4 regions of the Cobetia sp. PDI-23MA genome follow, and region 1 is predicted to be linked to each of the others. Evidence: predicted binding sites of a transcription regulator. Region 1 holds the regulator's gene; each other region holds the start of a gene.
The links. The regulator PhoB, encoded in region 1, activates phosphate uptake and scavenging genes when phosphate is short. The targets are predictions, from matches to a motif close to TGTCATANNNNTGTCANA.
Positions count from the first base shown of each region.

Region 2: a site for PhoB is predicted at 1,751-1,768, ahead of olsF (bifunctional ornithine lipid synthase OlsF). Genes of this name have one in related genera too.
Region 3: a site for PhoB is predicted at 1,935-1,952, ahead of AC5WNJ_RS09415 (UTRA domain-containing protein). Genes of this name have one in related genera too.
Region 4: a site for PhoB is predicted at 2,354-2,371, ahead of phbB (acetoacetyl-CoA reductase). Genes of this name have one in related genera too.

Region 1 is NZ_CM183352.1:3,928,149-3,931,566, reverse strand. Features, by position in the region: gene cysZ (sulfate transporter CysZ) at 1-41, shown strand, start outside; gene phoR (phosphate regulon sensor histidine kinase PhoR) at 226-1,548, opposite strand; gene phoB (phosphate regulon transcriptional regulator PhoB) at 1,556-2,245, opposite strand; gene ubiA (4-hydroxybenzoate octaprenyltransferase) at 2,469-3,359, opposite strand.
Region 2 is NZ_CM183352.1:3,712,728-3,716,145, reverse strand. Features, by position in the region: gene AC5WNJ_RS15760 (3'-5' exonuclease) at 1-476, shown strand, start outside; gene AC5WNJ_RS15755 (NAD(P)H-quinone oxidoreductase) at 668-1,636, opposite strand; gene olsF (bifunctional ornithine lipid synthase OlsF) at 1,849-3,418, shown strand, end outside.
Region 3 is NZ_CM183352.1:2,213,640-2,217,057, reverse strand. Features, by position in the region: gene AC5WNJ_RS09425 (alkaline phosphatase family protein) at 1-319, opposite strand, end outside; gene AC5WNJ_RS09420 (ABC transporter substrate-binding protein) at 412-1,500, opposite strand; gene AC5WNJ_RS09415 (UTRA domain-containing protein) at 2,143-2,913, shown strand; gene AC5WNJ_RS09410 (LabA-like NYN domain-containing protein) at 3,066-3,418, opposite strand, start outside.
Region 4 is NZ_CM183352.1:3,696,547-3,699,964, forward strand. Features, by position in the region: gene AC5WNJ_RS15655 (DUF349 domain-containing protein) at 1-1,333, shown strand, start outside; gene phbB (acetoacetyl-CoA reductase) at 1,484-2,230, opposite strand; tRNA gene AC5WNJ_RS15665 (tRNA-Met) at 2,600-2,676, shown strand; tRNA gene AC5WNJ_RS15670 (tRNA-Met) at 2,730-2,806, shown strand; tRNA gene AC5WNJ_RS15675 (tRNA-Met) at 2,850-2,926, shown strand; gene AC5WNJ_RS15680 (EVE domain-containing protein) at 3,085-3,418, shown strand, end outside.

The DNA of each region.
Region 1 (3,418 bases):
GGCAGAGCCACTACCGTCAGTTGCCGGCGCCGCGTCGTTGAGACAGCCTGTCGCAGCTGGTTCATCGCTCTACTGGTTCATCGCTGTACTGGCTTGTCGTTGAGGTAGCCGCAGCGTCGTCTGGCGGAGCAAAAGAAACGCCCCGCAGTCGCCTCCTTTCGAGGTGGCTGCGGGGCGTTCCGCGTTGGGCTGGCCTCCGACTCAGCTCATCACGGAGTCAGCCCATCACTGGGCTAGCGCACTGCTGGCCTGGGGAGCACTCGCCTGACAGGCGCGCTCGTCGGGGAAGTGACAGCGGAAGCGCGCACCCTCGCCGGGGTGGCTGTCGATCTCCAGATGGCCCTGATGGCGAATCAGCACATGCTTGACGATGGCAAGCCCCAGACCGGTGCCTCCCGTGGCGGTGCTGCGGCCCTTGTCGATGCGGTAGAAACGCTCGGTCAGGCGCGGCAGGTGGACCGGGTCGATGCCGTCCCCGTCATCTTCCACCTCGACCAGCAGGCCCTGGTCATCCGCCTTCCAGCGCAGGGTGATATGGCAGTCTTCGGGGGTGTAGCGCACCGCATTGAAGACCAGATTCGAGATCGCGCTGCGCAGTTCCTGCTCCTCACCGCGCAGAGACAGGCTGGCATCGGCCTCGATGGAGAAGGTGTGACGTCCCTGGGACAGGCCTTCGGCGTCGTCGCGGATATGGCCGAGCAGGGCGCTCATGTCGATACAGCGACCGTCGTCGGACAGTTCGTCGGTTTCCAGGCGTGACAGGGTCAGCAGGTCCTCGACCAGGTGCTGCATGCGGTCGGTCTGGCTCTTCATCTGACCCAGCCCACGCTGCCAGCGCGGTGGCAGGTCATCGGCGTAATCGGAGTAGGTCTCGAGATAGCCGGCCAGCACCGTCAGCGGCGTGCGCAGCTCATGGGAGACATTGGCCACGAAGTCGCGGCGCATCTCTTCAAGACGATAGAGGCGGGTGACATCACGCAGCATGACCAGACGTTCGTTGTCACCGAACAGGGTGATGGAAATCTGCAGCGTCAGGTTGTCAGACAGCGGCGACTGCAGCGTCAGCGGCTCGCGGTAGGCCAGCCGATTGAAGTAGTCGATGAAGACGGGGTCACGCAGATAGTTGGTGATGTGCTGGCCGCGGTCGTGGCTGGCCTTGAGACCGACCAGCTGCTCGGCAGCGCTGTTCCACCATTCCATGTCACCGTGGTTGTCCAGCATCACCAGGCCGTCGCGCATGGCCTCGGAGGATTCCTGGATACGGTTGAGGATGCTGCGCAGTCGCTCCTGAGTCTGGCGCTGGCCCTTCTGATAGCGGTAGAGACGATCGAGCAGGTCTCCCCACACGCCATCGCCGGGTGGTGGCTCTTCATGGGGATTGGTGATCAGCCAGGTATAGAGGCTCTTCAAGTGCTTGAGATGGACGAACAGATACAGCGAAAGGCCCAGTGCCAGGCCCCAGCCCAGATGGCCCAGCAGGCCACCGATCAGGCCGAAGCCACCGGCAAGGTAGCCGAGGCGCCATAGCTCGTTGGTCCAATAGCGCATGAATCCCTCAGGCCTGAGCGCTGAAGCGGTAACCGGTGCCGCGGACGGTCTGGATCAGATGCTGATGGCCTGTGCCCAGCGCCTTGCGCAGGCGACGGATGTGCACGTCCACGGTGCGCTCCTCGACATAGACGTTGCCGCCCCATACCTGATCGAGCAGCTGGCTGCGCGTGTAGGCACGCTCCTGATGCGTCATGAAGAACTGCAGCAGGCGATATTCGGTCGGGCCGACATCCAGCGAGTTGCCGTGGGCGGTGACGCGGTGGCTGGCCGGGTCGAGCATCAGGCCCTCGACTTCCACCGCCTCCTCGACCCCCTTGGGAGTGGTGCGACGCAGTACGGCCTTGAGACGGGCGACCAGCTCGCGCGGCGAGAAGGGCTTGGTGATGTAGTCGTCGGCGCCGGCTTCCAGGCCTTGAATCTTGTTGTCTTCCTCGCCCTTGGCGGTCAACAGGATGATCGGCAGCTCCGAGGTGGTCTCGTCACGCTTGAGACGCCGCGCGAGCTCCAGGCCACTGGTGCCCGGCATCATCCAGTCCAGCAACAGCAGATCGGGCTTTTCATCGACGACGATGGCGTGGGCGTCCTGGGCATTGTCTGCCTCCAGCACGCGGTAATCCGCCATTTCGAGGGCAACGGCGATCATCTCGCGAATCGAGGATTCATCGTCGACAATCAGTACGGTCTTGGAGCTCATCGCTAGATCCCATGCAGCAGTCGGCGCACGCGCCAGAATGACAAGTCGATGACGATTACAACCCGCTTATATGACAACCAGATGACAACCGCCAGCATGGCAGCTTGCACGCAAGCCTGCCAGCCGCCTTGGAGGCGCGGCAGGCAGGCATGAACCGTGGGCTGGGGAGCAACAGAGGGCAGGGATCGCTTTAAATTAAATAATGCGAATGTTTATGCAGGCGTCAGCTCATCGGCCAGGTCGCCAGGGCGATACCGGCGAAGATCAGCAGCCCCGTCCAATGATTGTTGAGGAACGCCTGGAAGCAGGGCGCACGCTCACGCTCACGGATCAGACGTTGCTGCCAGACGAAGGTGACGGCGGCGGCAGCCAGCCCCAGCCAGTAGAAGATGCCCAGCGCCAGGTGCAGGCCGATGCCGATCAATACCGCCAGCATGCCCAGCTGCAGAAGGCCGATCATCAGCTTGTCGGCCCGCCCGAACAGCACGGCGGTGGACTTGATGCCCACCTTGAGGTCGTCGTTGCGATCGACCATCGCATAGGCGGTGTCGTAGGCCACCGTCCACATCAGGTTGGCCGCGAACAGCCACCAGCCGTAGGTCGGCACTTCCTCCAGCGTCGCGGCGAAGGCCATCGGGATCGCCCAGCCGAAGGCGGCGCCCAGCACTACCTGAGGCAGATGATGGAAGCGCTTCATGAACGGGTAGCTGGCCGCCAGCAGCACGGCGACGATCGACAGCAGCACCGTGGTCAGGTTGGTGAAGCACACCAGCACGAAGGCGGCCGCGACCAGCCCCCCGAACAGCGTCAGCGCCTCGCGCTCCGAGATGCGACCCGAAGTCAGCGGCCGGTCTCGCGTGCGCTCGACATGCTTGTCCCAATGGCGATCGGCGTAGTCGTTGATGACGCAGCCGGCGGCGCGCATCAGGTAGACCCCGGCGATGAAGATCAGCAGGGTCGTGCGCTCGGGGATGCCATCTGCCGCCAGCCACAGTGCCCACAGGGTCGGCCACATCAGCAGCCAGGTGCCGATGGGGCGGTCCAGCCGTGTCAGGGCGAGGTAGTCGGCCAGTCTGGAAGGACGCGAAGCGGCGGAAGTGGATGACGCGGTCATCGGGGCTCCTGGGCGGGTGGTAGTGGGCAAGGGAAGAGAGGGAAACGAGGCCAGTCGGC
Region 2 (3,418 bases), 220 kb from region 1:
TTGAAGCCTCCGGCTTTGGCCGTGGTAGCTATCCGATCGAGATCGGGCTGGCGCGTGCCGACGGCAGCAGTTGCGCCTTCCTGATACAGCCTCTTGATGAGTGGGTGCATTGGGACCCCAAGGCGGAGCTGTTGCACGGCATCTCACGGGCACGGCTGGCACGCGAAGGGCGGCCAGTGCGTGAGGTGGCGCAGTGGGTCAATGATGAGCTGGGTGAGGCGGGAATCGCCTATAGCGACAGCTGGGGCTACGACAATACCTGGCTCTCGCTGCTGTTCTATCATGCCGGCATGCTGCCGCGCTTTCGTCTCGAGGCGCTCAGACGGCTGCTTGATGAGGAGCAGCTGAATTGCTGGGCGGAGCTCAAGGAAGCGGTGATCGCCGAGGGTGGCATCCAGCGCCATCGCGCCGGAGACGACGCCCGCCTGCTGCAACTTACCTGGCAGAAGGCCCAGTCGATCGGACGCAGCGAATAAGCCTGCGCGAGGCGCCTCGGGGTCTACGCCTGGCGGCATGAGCGACACTGCTGTCAGGCGGGGCTGTCAGGTGAGGCAGTGTGCACGAGATAGCGCCCAGCGAAGTCAAAAAAGCGGCAGCCCAACGGGTTGCCGCTTTTTTATACTGCCGTTTTTTCATGCTGCGGATGTCATCAGCGCCATGATGAGGCTCAGGCGCCTGTCACCGCCAGCAGCACCTTGCCGGTGCTGGCGTTGTCCTGCACATAGGCATGCGCGGCATCGGCTTCCTGGATCGGCCAGCTCTTGTCGATATGCGGGCGCAGCTCACCTCGCGCCAGGCGTGGCCACACATGCACGTAGAGCGCATCCAGCACCATGCCCTTGCCATCGGGGGAGCGCGAACGCAGGGTCGAGCCGATCAGGCGCTGACGCTTCATCAGCATGCGGCCCAGATCCAGCTCATCCATGCGCCCGCCCATCAGGCCGATCAATACCATGCGGCCGTCCTGTTTCAGCACCTGCTGATTGTCGGCCAGATAACCGCCGCCTACCGGGTCGAGAATCATGTCGGCACCGCCCCAGTCGTTCACGGCCTCGACGAAGCTGCCATCGTGGCGGTTCCAGCCGGCATCCGCGCCGAGGCGCAGGCAGGTCTCCAGCTTCTCCTGGCTGCCGACGGTCACGAAGCACGGATGCCCGAACAGCCCGCACAGCTGGATGGCGGTAGTACCGATACCGCTGGCACCGGCGTGCAGCAGTACGCGCTCCTTGTGCTTGAGATTGCCCTCGATGAACAGGTTCAGCCAGGCGGTGGCGAACATCTCCGGCAGGGCGGCGGCGTCTCTCAGGCTATAGCCCTCCGGCACCGGCAACACCTGCAGGGCATTGACGACCACCTCCTCGGCATAGCCGCCACCGGACAGCAGCGCACAGACCGGATCGCCGACCTTGAAGCGCTCGACGTGGCGGCCGACCTCACGAATGGTGCCGCTGACTTCCAGCCCCAGAATCTGACTGGCGCCTTCGGGAGGCGGATATTGGCCGGCACGCTGCATCAGATCGGCGCGATTGACGCCGGCCCAGGCTACTTCGATACGCACCTCATCCGAGGCGATCCCGTGCGGGGCCTCGGTTTCCTGCCAGACCAGTGACTCATTCTCGACGGCTATCGCAAACATTCGCTCTCTCCTTGGCGTGGCAGTCGCGCTGCCTGTTCGTACGCGGATGATCTCTGTGCCGAGGCGCATCGGCCGCGGCCCACGTGGGCGGCTGTCATCTCACTGTACGGGGACTGTGACGCATCTGTCATGAAGTGGCGCGAACCTGACGTGATATCAAGCCCCATGATCCAGACATCGCGTCCCGCACTCTGTGCGGCCAAGGAGAGAGCATGATCGATACTGCCCGCGTCATCGCTGCCAAGTATCCTGCCTTTGCCAAACGTCACCCGCTGATCCGACGGCCAGCTCTGGCCATGCTGCGGCGCCTGGTGCATGAGGGGGAGATCAATGCCTTCCTCGGCGAGAACTCGGACCAGCGCGGTTTTGATTTCATTGACCGCGTGCTCGATCACTTCTCCTTCGGCTACTCGGTCTCCTCGCGGGAGCGCGAGAACATTCCGGCCTACGGGCGTGTCGTCATCGTTGCCAACCATCCGCTGGGATCACTGGATGGCCTCGCACTGCTCAAGCTGGTCGGCGAAGTGCGCCGCGACGTCAAGATCGTCGCCAATGACATCCTGATGAAGGTCGAGCCGCTGGCACCCTTGCTGCTGCCACTGGACAACCTCAGTCGACGTGGCTATCGCAAGAGCAGTGGTCAGATCTGCGATGCGCTGATGAATGAAGAGGCCGTGATCATCTTTCCGGCCGGCGAGGTCTCGCGTGCAGGCCCGACCGGGCCGCGCGACGGCAAGTGGCTGTCGGGTTTCCTGCATTTCGCGCGCAAGACCAATGCGCCGGTGCTGCCTATCCACGTCAGCGGTCGCAACTCGACGCTCTTCTATGCGCTGTCGTCGATCAATCGCAGCTTCGGCACGCCCCTGCTGGCCCACGAGATGTTTCGCCAGCGCGAGCGGCAGCTCAAGCTGCGTATCGGCGAGCTGATTCCGCTGGAGCGCCTCGACAGTGATGCTCTCAATACCAACGCCAAGACGCGTCTGCTACGCAAGCATCTGTATCGCATCGGGCGCGGCAAGCGTGGCCTGTTCGTGACCGAGAAGGCCATCGGCCATCCGGAGGAGCGCCAGGCGCTGCGTGAGGAATTGACGCCCTGTGAATTGCTGGGCGAGACCCGCGACGGCAAGAAGATCTATCTGTTCGATGCCTTCCCCGGCTCCAGCGTGATGCGCGAGATCGGTCGTCTGCGCGAGATCAGCTTCCGGCGGGTCGGCGAGGGCACCGGTGAGCGGCGTGATATCGATCGCTATGACGCCCACTACCGGCATCTGGTGCTGTGGGATGACGCCGACCTCGAGATCGCCGGTGCCTATCGCATCGGTGAGGTACGCAAGATCATGGCGGCACATGGCGAGAAGGGGCTCTACAGCCCGACCCTGTTCCGCTTCACGCCGGAAATGTTCGAGCGCATGCAGGACGGTCTGGAGCTGGGGCGCAGCTTCGTGCAGCCGCGTTACTGGGGGCGGCGCAGCCTCGATTACCTGTGGCAGGGGCTGGGCGCCTATCTGCGCTGTCATCCCGAGATTCGCTGGCTGTTCGGTCCGGTCACGCTCTCCAACAGCTATCCGGAGGCCGCCAAGGCGTTGATCGTCAGCTACTACCGTCATTATTACGGGGATGATGAGGGGCTGGCGCGTGCACGGGCGCCGGTCGCCCAGAGCGTGCCGGGCAGCGCCGCCCATGAAGCGGAGCGGCTGTTCGATGGTCAGGACGCCGATGGCGATTTCCGCCGCCTGCGTGCCCAGCTGGATGCGATGGGCGTGACGGTACCGACGCTCTACA
Region 3 (3,418 bases), 1.7 Mb from region 1:
AGGGGGCCGCGACATAGAGTTCGCTGACCCAGTGATAGGCGGCAGCAGCCGTGCGCTTGCCCTGCTGGCTGGCAAGGTCGAACAGGCTGATGCCGCGTGAGCGGCGCACGATACCGTTGTTGACGATACCTGAGTCGACAGGCAGGTCGCCGGTCAGCAGGCATTCATAGAGCGGGCGCGACATGGCCGGCAGCTCGCAGTCCAGTGATTGATACTGGCCACGGCCGGCCTCGACCAGGGCACTCAGATAGCCCATGGCATGATGACCCACGGCATGGTTGAGGCCGTCGAGCACGACAAGAATGACACGCTGAGACATGGTGACTCCGTGAAGCTCAAGACGGCACCGCAAAGGCGATGCCGTCTGTCAGGATGGTGCGCGCTCTGCTCGCGTGAAGCAGAGGCCGGGGATCACTGCTGGTGGATCAGTACCTGGGACTGCCACTGACGCGGCAGCTGCTTGGCACTGGCTTCCCAGCCCGCGAAGTCCTGAACCGGACGAGCATTGGCGTACTGCTCGTTGGGCAGCAGCTTGGCGGCGATATCCTCAGGCAGGGTGAGGTGCTCGGCGCGGATCGGACGGGCATAGCCCTTGGCCAGATTCAGCTGACCGGCATCGGAGAGGATGTACTCACGGGCCAGCTTGGCGGCATTCGGGTGCGCGGCATGCTTGTTGATGATGGTGGCGTAGCCGGAGGTGACGGAGGCATCAGACGGAATGACGACCTCGAAGGTGTCGCGGTTGATCTGATCGCGATAGTTCAGGGCATTGAAGTCCCACAGCAGGGCGACTTCGACTTCGCCTTTCTCCAAGTTGGCGATGCTCGGCTCTGCCAGTGACAGACGGCCCTGGCGCGCCAGTTCCGCGAAGACTTCCAGGCCCGGTGTCAGGTCGGATTCCTTGCCGCCATTGGCGAAGGCAGCGGCCAGAATGGCGTTGTTGGCCTGGGAGGCCTTGCCCACGGCGCCGACGGACACCTTGTAGTCACCCTCGGCGAGATCTGAGAAGGAGGTCGGGCGCTCATCTTCGCTGACCAGCGTCTTGTTGATCATGAAGGAAATGGTGCCGGTGTAGCCCAGTACCCAGTGGCCATCCTTGTCTTTGGCCCACTCCGGGATCTGATCCCAGGTCGTGGTCTTGTAGGCTTGGGTCACGCCTTGCTGCACCGCGATCGGACCGAAGGCGAAGCCCACGTCACCGATATCGGCGGTGGCGTTCTCACCCTCGGCCTTGAACTTGGCGACTTCCTCGGCGGAGCTCATGTCGGTATCGCTATGTGCGATGGAATACTTCGACTCGAGGTCTGCCCAGGTGTCCTTCCAGTTGGCCCAGCTGTCCGGCATGCCGACGCTATCGACACGGCCTTCGGACTGAGCAGCCTCGAGAAGGTCAGCCGGCATGTCGGCGGCACTGACGGAGGCACTGCCCAACAGGGCGGCCATGCAGGTGGAAACCAGCAGGCCGGTGGAGCGGGGTGAGGTAGTGGCAATCGATTTCAAGGAGATTTCCCCAGTAGGTGATGAACAATCGCTGCGCTGAAGGTAAGGCGTGACGGGCATCAGGCACCCTGTCGACACGCTGAGAGCACGTCCGGGTGCTCAGGTCATTGCTCAGGCCGGTTCTCGGATCATTGATCAGACCAGCGCTCTGCCAAGTGCTCAGGCAAGTGCCGAGAGAGCCGAAACTGTGTGGTCTAGTTCAGTCTGAAAGACACGATCGACTCTAGCGCTCGCCTGTGACAGTTGCGTGTCGTCAACATGTCGTTGTCATGGCATGGGTGAGGGCTCTGCCTCTGCCTCCTTCATACCTTCTCCGTGCCTTGCCGCGGGCTTCAGTCCTCGCTATCTTCCACAGCCATAAGTGTGCAAAGCATGGCGTGCAAGGCATGAGCCAGCGTGTGATGACTGGCCTGGCGTGGCAGCCAGAGCTGCGCTGTCACCGAGTTGTCACGCCAATGCCACTATTCTCCTCATGCGTGTCTCGACAAGCGTGTCTTGAAAATACGCACTGAGCTTTGCGAGTCATCTGAACTAGACCACAGGAATCTTTTCTCTCTGACCCTTTCCATCCTGGACGCCCTGGATGTCATGCAAGTGACTCGCCAGAAATTGCTGTCTTTCGTTATCTTTCAGGAACTTCGCATGCCTTCATCTTCGCTTGAGCCCCAGAGTGACGCTGCTTCATCAGCAACTCCTGACGCGGATGTCCCCGTGGCAGGGCTCAAGGGCAAGCTGCTGAACCATCTTGAGGCAGCGCCGCTACGCGCCTCACAGCGCCTGCCCTCCGAACGTGAGATGATCGAACGCTTTGCCACGACGCGGGTCACCCTGCGCGACACCCTGCTGCAGCTGGAGGCGGAGGGGCGTATCTATCGCGAGAATCGGCGGGGCTGGTTCGTCTCGCCGCCACGACTGCGCTATGACTTGCTGGCGTGCCTGCCATTTCGCGACATGGTCGAGTCACAGCAGCGGGTGGCCAGCACCGAGGTACTGGCGGCAGGAGAGGTCGCTGCCAACGCGGTGATCGCGCAGCGACTGGGGATTGCGGAGGGCTCAGTGGTCTATCGCATCACTCGCGTGCGGCGTATCGACGGGCGGCGCGTGCTGCATGTCTGCCATCACCTGCGACGTGACTGCTTCCCGGGCATCCTCGATTTCGATCTCGGAGCCCACTCCCTGACCGACCTCTATCGACGCGAATACGCCATTCGTGTCAGCCGCGTCAGCTTCGAACTGGCCTCCACGGTGTTCGACGCTGAGGCCGCCGCCGCGCTGAACGCCGCGCAAGGCAGCCCCGCGCAGCGCATCACCCGAATCAACTTCGATCAGAATGGCCGCGCGGTGGACTGCGATGATGAACACTGGCGCCACGATGCCATCGAATTGACGCTGAGTGCCGCACCACAGAGCTAGTCGACAAGTTCGCGGTAAAGCCTGAATGTCTGGCAGGCCGCTGGTAGCCCAGACGAAAACACCCGCACATCCTCTTGATTAGTGGAGGCAGTGCGGGTGTTTCTTGTGCGACAGACAGGATTCGAGCGCGGTTGAGACGCGATCGATCGGTATCAGCGCATCAGCAGGCTTTCATCGACTTCGCGGAAGTGATGGGCGCTTTTCATCAGGGTGAGGGCGGTGAGGGCTTCGACGCCATAGACGCGTGTGGTGATGGCGTGACGGGTGGCGACATGATCCAGCAGCAGGGCGAAGTCGCCATCGCCGGAGGCGAGGATGATCTCATCGACTTCGGGGGCGGCTTCCATCACGTCGATGGTGATGCCGACATCCCAGTCGCCCTTGGCCGAGCCGTCGCCGCGCTGGATGAAGGGCTTGAGTTTGACCTCAAAGCCTATCTCGCGCAGACGCTGCTGAAATTGCTGTTGCTTGGGGTCGCCACGGTCGATTGCGTAGGCGTAGGCAT
Region 4 (3,418 bases), 230 kb from region 1:
CGTCGCGGCGCCCAAACGCGAGCAGCTGCTCGAGGCCATCACCACCCTGAGCGAGCGTGATGACATCAGCGATGAGCAGCGCGACCGCCAGCACCAGCAGCTGATTCAGCAATGGCGCGAGCTAGGTGATGCAGCCGCCAGCCGCGATGCCAGCCAGGCGTTCCGCACCGCCTCTGACGCCATCAAGCTGCGTCTGCGGGATTACCGCGAATCGCGCAAGCAGCTGCGTGAACACAATCTGGCCATGCGCCAAGCGCTCTGCGAGCAGCTTGAATCGCTCAACGGTCACGCCATGGATGATGCCGACCCCGACTCCCTGCGCCAGATTCGCGATCGCGCCCGTGAGGAATGGCGTCGCCACACGCCGGTACCTGCAGGCCCCGGTCGCCAGCTGTCGCACCGCTTCGGTGAGGCGCTGACGGCACTGCAGGCGCTGATCGACAGCCGCGCGGGTCAGATCGCCGCCGCCAAGCAGGCACTGGTCGACGCCGTCGAGGCGCTGGCCAATGAGGACTCGCCGGCACGCGCCCGCGCCGAACAGGCCAAGGCCCTGCAGAGTCGCTGGCGCGAGATGGGCCGCGCGCCCAAGGGCGAAGAACAACGCCTATGGGCCGCCTTCCGCGCGGCGTGCGACCGCATCTTCGCCGCGCGCGATCAGGACCGCGAAGACCGCGACAGCCGCGAGCAGGCACGCCTGGATCAGTGGCAGGCGTTGATCGAGCGCCTCGACAGCTGGGAGCCGGAGACGCTGGAAGACGCCGCCCTGCTCGATGACGCCTTGAAGGAAGCCGACACCCTCGGCCCGCTGCCGCGTGGCAAGCGGGGTGACGGCATGCGTCGTCGCTGGACCGGCATTCTCAAGCGTCGCGAGCAGCGTCTGGACGAACTGCACGCCCTGCAATTGCGCGAGGAATGGCAGCAATGGCGTGACCTGCTCGAACAGCACGCCGTGGCGGATGCCAGCGCGCGCAACGGCGACGTGCAGGATGTCGCGCTGCCGAGCACCTCGGCCTTCGACGACAACAGCCGTCAGGCCAATGCGGCGCGCAACCAGATGCGTCAGGCCCTGCCGAGCAACTGCAGCGCCGCCAACGAGCGCCTGGCCGAGCTGCGTGTCCACCTGGCCATTCTTTTCGAGGCCCCGCTGGGCAGCGAAGATGAGTCACGCCGCCTGACCGTGCAGGTCGCGCGCATCAACCAGCAGCTGGGTGAGCGCATGGAGCGTGAAGAAGAGCTGGATGAGGTGCTGGATGCGCTGCTCGCCAACGGTCCGCTGGACTGGGACGCCTGGCAGACCGAACTGCCGCGCTTCGATGCGCTGTTCAATCACTGAGTCAGTGCTCTTGAGCTGGTGACGACGCGCTCGCAAGACTGAAGTCATGGCAACGAAAAGCCCCCGCCTCGAGAGAGACGGGGGCTTTTTCATTCTCTTGCCAGAGGGGCCGGGTGCCAACCCTGCACTGGCTCACTCCAGCGCAGAGCATCAGCCCATGAACTGGCCGCCATTGATGTCCAGGTTGGCACCGGTGATGAAGCCGGATTTCTCGTCGGCCAGGAAGGCGACCGCGCGTGCGATCTCATCCGGCTGGCCGTAGCGCTTGACCGGGATGGTCTCGCGGATCGATTCACGGATCTCTTCGGGGATCTTCATGATCATGTCGGTGGCGATATAGCCCGGCGACAGGGTGTTGACGGTGATGCCCTTGGTCGCGGTTTCCTGCGCCAGGGCCATGGTCAGGCCATGCATGCCCGCCTTGGCAGCCGAGTAGTTGACCTGCCCGAACTGCCCCTTGCGGCCATTGATGGAGGAGATGTTCACGATGCGGCCGTACTTGTGCTCCAGCATGTCATTGATGACGGCACGGCAGGTGTTGAAGACGCTGTCGAGGTTGCAGTTGATGACTTCGCGCCACTGCTCATAGCTCATCTTGCGCATGGAGGTATCACGCGTGATACCGGCGCAGTTGACCAGTACCGCGATCGGGCCGAAGCGCTCACGGATTTCGTTGACGCCTGCCTGACAGGCTTCGAAGTTGTCCAGCTCGATACCGGACAGTGCGATGTTCTCGAACCCGGCAGCACACTGTTCCGACAGCCACCCCTCTGCCTTTTCCTTGTTCCTGTAACCCGCAATTACCTGATACCCCTGGTTCGCCAGCTCGCGGCAGATAGCGGAACCAATGCCACCGGTACCACCGGTAACCCATGCGACGGGTGCTGTCTGTGTCATCTTATTGCGTCTCCCTAATCCTGGAACGTCCTGTGTCCTTGGCTTGGGCACAGCTTGGCGAATCTGCGGACACCCCGCCCTGAGAAAACGAGAATGCCTGCAACGACAACAATGACCCGTATCTCTAACAGCCTGATGACAATCGTGCACTCTGTGACGCCTGCCATCCGCCTGTGCGAGACGCGTCCTCCTCAGTATGGACAGGATGCAGAGGGAATGTATGTAGCAGATCTCTCACACAAGATGTCGATAATCGCTCGAGATGCGTAGATGGGTTGGTGACGACTCACCGGACACGAGATGTTTGCGTCAATTACGGGATAACGGTTGACGCAGCACTGTATATCCTTATACTACGCCCCACGTTGATGCGGGGTGGAGCAGTCTGGTAGCTCGTCGGGCTCATAACCCGAAGGTCATCGGTTCAAATCCGGTCCCCGCTACCACTGACAAGTCGTTGCCTATCAAGGTAATTCCCGGTCAGACACCAACGTGATGTTGCGGGATGGAGCAGTCTGGTAGCTCGTCGGGCTCATAACCCGAAGGTCATCGGTTCAAATCCGGTTCCCGCTACCAACCTCTGATGCGTCAGAGTTGGAGCAAAGGCAGTACCCAGTGTTGCGGGGTGGAGCAGTCTGGTAGCTCGTCGGGCTCATAACCCGAAGGTCATCGGTTCAAATCCGGTCCCCGCTACCAAGAATTCGAAAGGCCTGATGCCATGCATCAGGCCTTTTTCGTATGCGTGACATTCCTGTGCGAGGATATCGCTGAGGCCAGCGCCCGGACCTCGCTTGCCCCTTTCTCAACGCCCATCATTTTCACACTCATCGCGTCAGCCCCAAGGAAGTGCCTGCATGCGCCACTGGCTGGTCAAGACCGAACCCGATGCCTTCTCGCTGAATGACCTGCGCCGCGAATCACCGGCGCTCTGGGATGGCGTGCGCAACTATCAGGCGCGTAACTTCCTGCGTGAGATGCAGCTCGGTGATGTCGTGCTCATCCAGCACTCCAGCTGCAAGATACCTGCGGTGGTCGGCCTGGCCGTCGTCAGCGAACTCGCCCTGCCCGACCCGACGGCCAGTGACCCCGAGCACAAGGGCTTCGACCCACGTCAGGTGGCAGATATCGATGCCGGCAAGCCTCCGCGCTGGGTCGCCCCGCGCCTGAGCTACCTTCGCCCGCTGCGCA